2 regions of the Streptomyces longhuiensis genome follow, and region 2 is predicted to be linked to the other one. Evidence: riboswitches for the same ligand, from Rfam matches in the RefSeq annotation. Region 2 holds a riboswitch; the other holds the start of a gene.
The links. A riboswitch is a leader RNA that binds a small molecule or an ion and turns the genes downstream of it on or off. The one in region 2 is predicted to bind ZMP and ZTP.

Region 1: it holds a riboswitch for ZMP and ZTP, as region 2 does, so the genes downstream of both, LGI35_RS27055 (glycine hydroxymethyltransferase) here and LGI35_RS40280 (bifunctional 5,10-methylenetetrahydrofolate dehydrogenase/5,10-methenyltetrahydrofolate cyclohydrolase) in region 2, are expected to answer to the same signal.

The regions. Positions count from the first base shown of each region.
Region 1 is NZ_CP085173.1:5,837,048-5,841,446, reverse strand. It holds gene LGI35_RS27060 (hypothetical protein) at 1-442, shown strand, start outside; gene LGI35_RS27055 (glycine hydroxymethyltransferase) at 523-1,971, opposite strand; ZMP/ZTP riboswitch at 2,033-2,119, opposite strand; gene rocD (ornithine--oxo-acid transaminase) at 2,237-3,466, shown strand; gene LGI35_RS27045 (DMT family protein) at 3,692-4,399, shown strand, end outside.
Region 2 is NZ_CP085173.1:8,860,244-8,864,642, reverse strand. It holds gene LGI35_RS40300 (helix-turn-helix domain-containing protein) at 1-280, shown strand, start outside; gene LGI35_RS40295 (SDR family oxidoreductase) at 490-1,197, shown strand; gene LGI35_RS40290 (TIGR01777 family oxidoreductase) at 1,231-2,211, opposite strand; gene LGI35_RS40285 (MmyB family transcriptional regulator) at 2,210-2,575, shown strand; ZMP/ZTP riboswitch at 2,562-2,652, shown strand; gene LGI35_RS40280 (bifunctional 5,10-methylenetetrahydrofolate dehydrogenase/5,10-methenyltetrahydrofolate cyclohydrolase) at 2,675-3,553, shown strand; gene LGI35_RS40275 (hypothetical protein) at 3,501-4,079, opposite strand; gene LGI35_RS46230 (aminotransferase class I/II-fold pyridoxal phosphate-dependent enzyme) at 4,107-4,399, opposite strand, start outside.

The DNA of each region.
Region 1 (4,399 bases), 3.0 Mb from region 2:
CTCGCCGGGCACGAAGGACGTCTGGATACACACAGCGACGCACGTGCCGGACTCCTACAACGGGTACTGGCACAAAGCGCGAAAGCCGGCGGAGCTGCGCGCGCTGCTGAAGGACCTCGGGGTCATGGGCGCGCGGTCCGAAAAGGGCGGGAGCCCGATCTTCCCGGTGCCCTGGCAGTCGCCCGACCGGTCCAAGGAAGCGCTCGGCGGAGCTCCGGCTCCGGCCGCCGACGGTCGCGATGCCGGGCCTTCCGAAAGCGCGCGGGCCTCGGCAGCCGGGGGCGAAGACGGGGTGGACTGGTGGTGGGCGATACCGGGGCTGGCGGCGGGCGCCGCGCTGGCTCTGGTGCTGCGACCCCTGGCCGACAGGCTGCCGGGTCGTCGCGGGACAGGCGGGACCCCGCCCGACGCGGGACCACGGCAGCAGCTGATCGATTCCTGAGGATCGCTCTCCAGCTCCCACAACTGGGGGAACGCACTGACCGGCCCGTCGGTGCGGCTGGTGACGGGCCGGTCAAGCGATCAGGTGAGGTCGACCTCCGGGTAGAGCGGGAAGCCGCTCAGCAGGTCGGACGCTCGCGTGGAGACCTCGTCGGCGATCTTCTCGTCCAGGACGTGCTGCGCCTTGGAGGGCGCGCCCTTGCTGGTGGTGCCCGCTTCGGCGGCGGTGAGCACGCGGTCGATGAGGCCCGCGACCTCGTCCATCTCCGCGGTGCCCAGGCCACGGGTGGTCAGGGCAGGGGTTCCGATGCGGATGCCGGACGTGTACCAGGCGCCGTTCGGGTCGGAGGGGATGGAGTTGCGGTTGGTGACGATGCCGGAGTCGAGGAGCGCGTTCTCGGCCTGGCGGCCGGTGAGCTCGTAGGAGGTGGCGACATCGATCAGGTTGAGGTGGTTGTCCGTGCCGCCCGTGACGAGGGTGGCGCCACGGCGGGTCAGGCCCTCGGCGAGGGCACGGGCGTTGTCAACGACCGACTGGGCGTACTCGCGGAACTCGGGACGGCGGGCCTCGGCCAGGGCGACGGCCTTGGCGGCCATGACGTGCGGCAGCGGGCCGCCGAGGACCATCGGGCAGCCGCGGTCGACCTGGTCGGCGAGCGAGTCGTCGCAGAGCACCATGCCGCCGCGCGGGCCGCGTAGCGACTTGTGCGTCGTGGTGGTGACGATCTGCGCGTGCGGCACCGGGTCGAAGTCGCCGGTGAGGACCTTGCCGGCGACCAGGCCCGCGAAGTGCGCCATGTCGACCATGAGGGTCGCCCCGACCTCGTCGGCGATCTCGCGCATGATGCGGAAGTTCACCAGGCGGGGGTAAGCGGAGTAGCCGGCGACGATGATCAGCGGCTTGAAGTCGCGGGCGGTGGCACGCAGGGCTTCGTAGTCGACGAGGCCGGTCTGCGGGTCGGTGCCGTAGCTGCGCTGGTCGAACATCTTGCCGGAGATGTTCGGGCGGAAGCCGTGGGTGAGGTGGCCGCCGGCGTCCAGGGACATGCCGAGCATGCGCTGGTTGCCGAAGGCCTGACGGAGCTCGGCCCAGTCGGCGTCGGAGAGGTCGTTCACGTTGCGGACGCCGGCCAGCTCCAGGGCGGGCGCCTCGACGCGCTGGGCGAGGACGGCCCAGAAGGCGACGAGGTTGGCGTCGATGCCGGAGTGCGGCTGGACATAGGCATGGCGGGCACCGAAGAGCTCGCGGGCGTGTTCGGCGGCGAGGGCCTCGACGGTGTCGACGTTGCGGCAGCCGGCGTAGAAGCGGCGGCCGACGGTGCCCTCGGCGTACTTGTCGCTGAACCAGTTGCCCATCGCGAGGAGGGTGGCCGGGGACGCGTAGTTCTCGCTGGCGATCAGCTTGAGCATCTCGCGCTGGTCGGCGATCTCCTGGCCGATGGCGTCGGCCACGCGGGGCTCGACAGCCCGGATCACATCGAGGGCGCTACGGAACGCTACGGATTCGGTGGAGAGGGTGGGCTCTGACATGACGGACCTCCGGACGGATGGGACCTCCCCTGCTCGAGCGAGGTCGAGAGCGGGAGGTTCACGGGTCGGCCCAGGCGCACGGCACACAGTTCACAGGCCGCTCCCTGATGGTCGGTCCCATCCCAGCGCGCCAGTCACGGCCCTGCGGGCCACACTACCGGGCGCGCCGCAGGGCGAGGTTTCCCGGTCCACGATGCGAGCGACGGTAGGAAGGGGTCACAAGCCCACATCTTCGCGCCATCAGAGCTGTAAGAACGGAGATCCCGTGACTGCTGTGACTCCTCCGAATGCCGCAACGGAAGCCCTCATCACCGCGTCCGAAGCGCACAGCGCGCACAACTACCATCCGCTTCCCGTCGTGGTCGCCACGGCGGAGGGCGCGTGGATGACGGATGTCGAAGGGCGCCGGTACCTCGACCTGCTCGCCGGCTACTCGGCCCTCAACTTCGGCCATCGGAACCAGCGGCTCATCGAGGCCGCCAAGGCGCAGCTGGAGCGGGTGACGCTGACGTCCCGCGCCTTCTATCACGACCGGTTCGCCGAGTTCTGCACCCAGCTCGCGGAGCTGTGCGGCATGGACATGGTGCTGCCGATGAACACAGGGGCGGAGGCGATCGAGACCGCCTTGAAGACGGCGAGAAAGTGGGGGTACCAGGTCAAGGGGGTGCTCGACGGCAGAGCGAAGATCGTCGTGGCGGGCAACAACTTCCACGGGCGCACGACGACCATCGTCAGCTTCTCCACGGACCAGGAGGCGCGCGCGGACTTCGGTCCCTACACGCCGGGCTTCGAGATCGTGCCGTACGGCGATCTGACGGCACTGCGCAGCGCTGTCACCGAGAAGAACACCGTCGCGGTGCTGCTCGAACCGATCCAGGGCGAGGCCGGTGTCCTCGTGCCACCGGCCGGATATCTGCCCGCGGTAAGGGAGTTGACCCGCGAGCGGAACGTGTTGTTCATCGCGGACGAGATCCAGTCCGGGCTCGGCCGGACCGGGCGGACGTTCGCCTGTGAGCACGAGGGCGTGGTGCCCGACATGTACGTGCTGGGCAAGGCGCTCGGCGGTGGGGTCGTGCCGGTGTCGGCGGTGGCGTCCAGCAGCGAGGTGCTCGGGGTGTTCAAGCCGGGTGAGCACGGGTCGACGTTCGGCGGGAATCCGCTGGCCTGCGCGGTAGCGCTCGAGGTCATCGCGATGCTGCGCACCGGGGAGTTCCAGCAGCGGGCGGCTGAGCTGGGCGAGCATCTCCATGCGGAGCTCGGGCTGCTGACGGGCACGGGCAAGGTGACGCAGGTGCGGGGACGCGGGCTGTGGGCGGGGGTCGACATCGACCCGTCGTACGGGACGGGAAGGGAGATCTCGGAGAAGTTGATGGCCAGGGGTGTCCTGGCCAAGGACACCCACGGCAGCACGATCCGGATCGCTCCCCCTCTGATGATCAGTAAGGAGGACCTGGACTGGGGGCTCGACCAGCTCCGCGCGGTCCTGGCGGTCTGACGGTCTAGCGTTCTGGCGGTCTGACGGTCTGACGGCGGTGCGCCTTCGGCGCGCCGACGGCCGACTCGTGGTCCGCCCACTCGCGGGGGGCACCACCCGAGAGGGAGCCGCTCACCCGGACACCACCGGAGAGGGAGCCGCTCATGGGGGCACCCCCGGACGAGGAGCCGCTCGCGGGCCGGTCGGCCCAGGCACACCCTCTACAGTCGCTTTGTGCTTCTTGGAATGCTTTGCGCGCTCGGGGCGGCGGTCTGTTTCGGTACGGCTTCCGTGTTGCAGGCGATGGCCGCGCGGGCCGCGGAGCCGGGGTCGGGGTCCGGTGTCGACGCCGCGCTGTTGCTGCGGGCGCTGCGGCAGTGGCGCTATGTCGCCGGCTTGGGGCTCGACCTGCTCGGGTTCGTGCTGCAGGTCGTGGCGCTGCGGTCGATTCCGATCTACGCCGTCGGGGCGGCGCTCGCCGCGAGTCTGGCGGTGACGGCGGTGGTCTCCACGCGGCTGCTGGACGCACGACTGAGCGGCGTCGAGTGGGGCGCCGTCGGGGTGGTGGTGGCGGGGCTCGCCATGTTGGGGCTGGCGTCGGGGACGGAGGGGGAGGAGGCCGGTTCGGACGCGTTGCGGTACGCGATGCTGGGGACGGCGCTCGGGGTGCTGTTGATCGGGGCGGTGGCCGGGCGGCTGCCGGGGCGGGGCCGGGCGCTCGCGCTGGGGCTCGGCTCGGGGTTCGGGTTCGGGGTGGTGGAGGTGTCGGTACGGCTCATCGACGACGTGTCGCCCGGCGCGCTGCTGAGCAATCCGGCGACGTACGCACTGCTGCTCGGTGGGGGTGCGGCGTTCCTGCTGCTGACCTCGGCGTTGCAGAAGGGGTCGGTGACCACGGCCACCGCGGGGATGGTCGTGGGCGAGACGGTGGGGCCGGCGCTGATCGGGGTGATC
Region 2 (4,399 bases):
CGACCAGCCGCTCACCGTCGAGGACATGGCCCGGCAGGCGGGCATGAGCAGCCGCAACCTGGTGCGGCACTTCCATGCCGTCACCGGGACGGCACCCCTGAGATGGCTGCTGAGCCAGCGCGTGCGGGAGGCGCAGGAGCTGCTGGAGTCGAGTGACGACTCCGTCGAGCGGATCGCGGCACGCACCGGCATGGGGACCTCCGCCACGCTGCGGCGACACTTCGCCCGCGTCACCGGCCTGCCGCCCGAGGCCTACCGGAGGACGTTCGGCGGACGGTGACACGCGCCGCGCCCAGCACGATGCGCACCCCACAAGATCACCAAACTCTCACCCTGAACCTGAGATCGAGATGGCACTCGACGGGACGAGTCTCGGGCCGGCGCCCGGGAGCACACCTGGGCCCGCGCCCGGCCGCACCGCCTGGTACTGCCGGTCCCAGGAAGACGGGACGCCTGGCTGACGGTGCCGCTCCGCCGCACGCTGGTGTCATGACGAAAACACTCATCACCGGAGCGAACAAGGGTCTCGGTTTCGAGACCGCCCGTCGGCTCGTCGCCGCAGGCCACACCGTCTACGTGGGCAGCCGCGACCCCGAGCGCGGACGCCGCGCCGCCGAGCGGCTCGGCGCGCGCCGGGTCCAGCTCGACGTCACGGACGACGCGTCCGTCGCAGGCGCCGTGAAGGCGATCGAGGCCGACGGCGGCCTCGACGTACTGATCAACAACGCCGGCATCGAGGGCCGGACCCCGGACGGCGGCGTGATCGGCGCCGCGGACGTGACCGCCGACGAGATGCGGTCGACCTTCGAGACGAACGTCTTCGGCGTCGTACGTGTCACCCACGCGTTCCTGCCCCTGCTGCAGAAGTCCGACGCGCCGGTCGTGGTCAACCTGAGCAGCGGCCTGGCCTCGCTGGCGCGGGTCACCGACGCGGGTACGCCGACCCACGCGTATCCCGGAGTCGCCTACCCCGCGTCGAAGGCGGCGGTGAACATGATCACCGTGCAGTACGCGAAGGCGTTCCCCGGCATGCGGATCAACGCGGTCGAGCCCGGCTACACCGCGACGGACCTGAACGCCCACACCGGCATCCAGACCGTCGAGGAGGGCGCCGAGATCATCGTGCGCATGGCCCTGCTGGGTCCCGACGGCCCGACCGGCACGTACGTCTCCGCGGAGGGCCCGCTCCCCTGGTGACGACGCGGGCCTCCCGACGTGGACGCCCCCGCCTCACACCAGCCCGTCCGCCACCATGGCCCGCGTGACGTCACGTCCGCCACGGACACGTCGCGCGAGGTTGGCGGCGGCATCGGGCCACCCGGCGTGGTCGAAGGAGAAGCCCGCGTCGAGCAGTCGGCCCGGGACGACACGGCGGCTCTTCAGAAGGAGTTCGGTGTCCGAGCGGAGCGCGAAGGCGCCGAGTTCGGCCATCCACTTCGTCGCGGGCAGGCCCAGCGGAACACCCCATGCCGTACGAAGCGCACGCATGAAGTCACGCTGCGGCAGCGGCTCCGGGGCAGCGAGGTTCACGGGCCCCTCCAGGTCGTCGCGTGCGATCAGGAACCGGACCGCCCGGGCGAAGTCACGGTCGTATATCCAGGACACGTACTGGCCGCCGCCCGCGACCGGACCGCCGAGGCCGAGCCTGGCCAGGCGCAGGAGGATGTCGAAGACGCCGCCGCGATCGGGGCTCATGACCATCGCGGAGCGCAGGGCGACCTTGCGGGTGTGCGGGGTGTCCGCCTGCTCCTGCGCCCGCTCCCACGCCTTGGCGATCTCGACGCTGTAGCCCCAGTAACCCGGGACGCCGGCCTCGTCGCCGCCGAGCACGCCGGTCGCCTCGTCGTTCGGTGCGGCGAAGCTGTGGGCGTAGATGGTCGCCGTACTCATCTGCAGCCACACCTTCGGAGGGCGCGCGGCGGCGGCGATGGCCTCGCCGACGACCTCGGCGGACCGCACGCGCGAGTCCATCATGGCCCGGAGGTTGGCGGGGGTGTAGCGGCAACTGACGCTGCGTCCGGCGAGGTTGATCACGACGTCGCTGCCGTCGACGGCCTCGGCCCAGGGGCCCAGGGTCTCGCCGTCCCAGCGCGTGTCCCCGTCGCGCACCGGCCGCCGCGTGAGGACCACGACTTCGTGTCCCGCTTCGGCCAGTTCACGCTTCAGGATCGTCCCCACCTGCCCGGTGCCGCCGGGTATCACGATCTTCATGAAGCCCCCTCATCGCGTCGGCACCACCTTAGCGCAGATATTTGAACGCGTTCAAATGAGAGAAGGGCGGCCGGGTGAGACGGCTCTCGGACCCGGTCGCGGACGTGCAGGTCGAGTCCCCACGTGCCCGGTGCCTCCACTCCCGGCGGACAGCGGCGGGGTCGTGTTGTGCGCGGCGGGGCGCAAGCGCCTGAGACACCCGGTGGCGGGGATGCTCACCCTGGACTTCGAGACGCTGCACGTACCGGCCACGCCCGGCGAGACGAGCCTGGCCGTGCACGTCTTCAGTACCGAGGAGGGCAGCGGGGAGGCCGCGGCTCTCGCACGGCTGGCCGAAGCCGTTACAGTGGCGGACAGGCCGTGACTGGCGCTGGGGTGGAGAACCACCGGGGAGCGGCCTGACCAAAGGGTCGATGTATGCCGCGCGCCTGGGCGAATGGTCAATGACGCCTGGGAGGCGACCATGTCCCCGACACAGACAGCCCACCTCATGGACGGCACCGGCCCCGCCCGGCGCCTCGTCGAGGAGTCCGCGGGCAGAGCGGCGGAGCTGGTGAGGCGCACGGGCTCGGCGCCCTGCCTCGCGACCGTACTGGTGGGCGAGGATCCCGCCTCCGTCACGTACGTCCGTATGAAGCAGGCCCGCTGCGCCAAGGCCGGTATCGAGTCGCGGCGCGTCCAGCTCCCCGCCGAGACGACGACCTCGGAGCTGGTCGCCACGCTCCGCGAGCTGTCGCAGGACGCGTCGGTGCACGGGATCCTGCTCCAGCATCCCGTGGGCCCGCACATCGACGAACGCGCGGCGTTCGAGGCCATCGCCCCGGAGAAGGACGTCGACGGCGTCACCATGACCTCGTTCGGCGCGATGGCCTTCGGGCTGCCCGGGTTCGTCTCCTGCACACCGGGCGGAATCATGCGGCTCCTCGACGAGTACGACGTCGAGGTCGCGGGGCGGCATGCCGTCGTCGTGGGCCGGAGCGCGATCCTCGGCAAGCCGGCCGGGATGCTTCTGCTCGCCCGGGACGCCACGGTGACGTACTGCCACTCCCGCACGGCCGACCTGAGCGCGTACGTGAGGGAGGCGGACATCGTGGTGGCGGCCGTGGGCCGGCCCCGGCTCATCCGCGGCGAGGACATCAAGCCCGGCGCGGTCGTCATCGACGCGGGCTACAACGCGGGCAACGTCGGCGACGTCGACTTCGACACCGCGGCCGAGCGGGCTCGCCTGATCACTCCCGTCCCCGGCGGGGTGGGCCCCATGACCATCGCCGTCCTCCTGGCCCAGACGGTCACCGCCGCGTATCACCAGCTCGGCGCGGACCTCGATCGCGCGCTCGTCTGACAGGACCGCGCCGATCGCGCATCCGGGATCCCTGGTCGGTGGCGGCGTCGAGAAGTCCGGCGGCCGCCACCTCGAGGGAGGCGCGCGGCAGCGGTTCGCACTCCAGCGGTGCGCACACCTCGAAGCCGAGGTGCCGTACGGCCGTCTCGCCCGACGGCAGCAGGTGGAGATACTCGGGCCCGTCGGGTTCCTCGCGGCCCAGGAGGAACTCGACGGTCAGCCGTGTGCCGGCGGCGATCCGCGGGGATCCGGCCTGCGGTTCACGGTCGATCAGGGTGAACTCCCGCTCGTACGGGCCCGTCGGCGGCGCCGTAAGGAGCCACCGGGCGAACTCGGCGGCCCGTGGCGCGCCGTGTCCCAGCGGCAGGCGCCCGAGGAAGTACGCGTCGAACCACCAACCGCCTTCCGCATCGCCGTCGAAGGCGATCCACAGGTCCTCGGCGGGGCGGCCCGCATAGGGGGACCCACGCCATGCGAGGCGAAAGAGCGGACCCGTCCCGGGAGGCTCCTCAACTCCGTACGTCATCCAGCGATCTCCCTCATCCTCCGATGCTCAGGCGACCCAGTGCGGCCGTCGCGCGGTGGACGCCGACGGGAGACCGGAGGCGAGCGCGGTCGCCATGCGGTGGACGGCTTCGCGCAAGGTGTCCGCCGGGGTCGTGTACGGGATGCGCATCCGCTGCTCGAAGATGCCGGGGTCGGTGGCGAAGCAGGCGCCGCTCTCGATCCGGACGCCGTTGTCGAGGGCTCGTTCGGACAGCGCGGTGGCCACCGGTTCACCCAGGTCGACCCACAACGACAGCCCACCGGGCGGCAGTTGCCAGGTCCAGTGCGGCATGTGCTCCG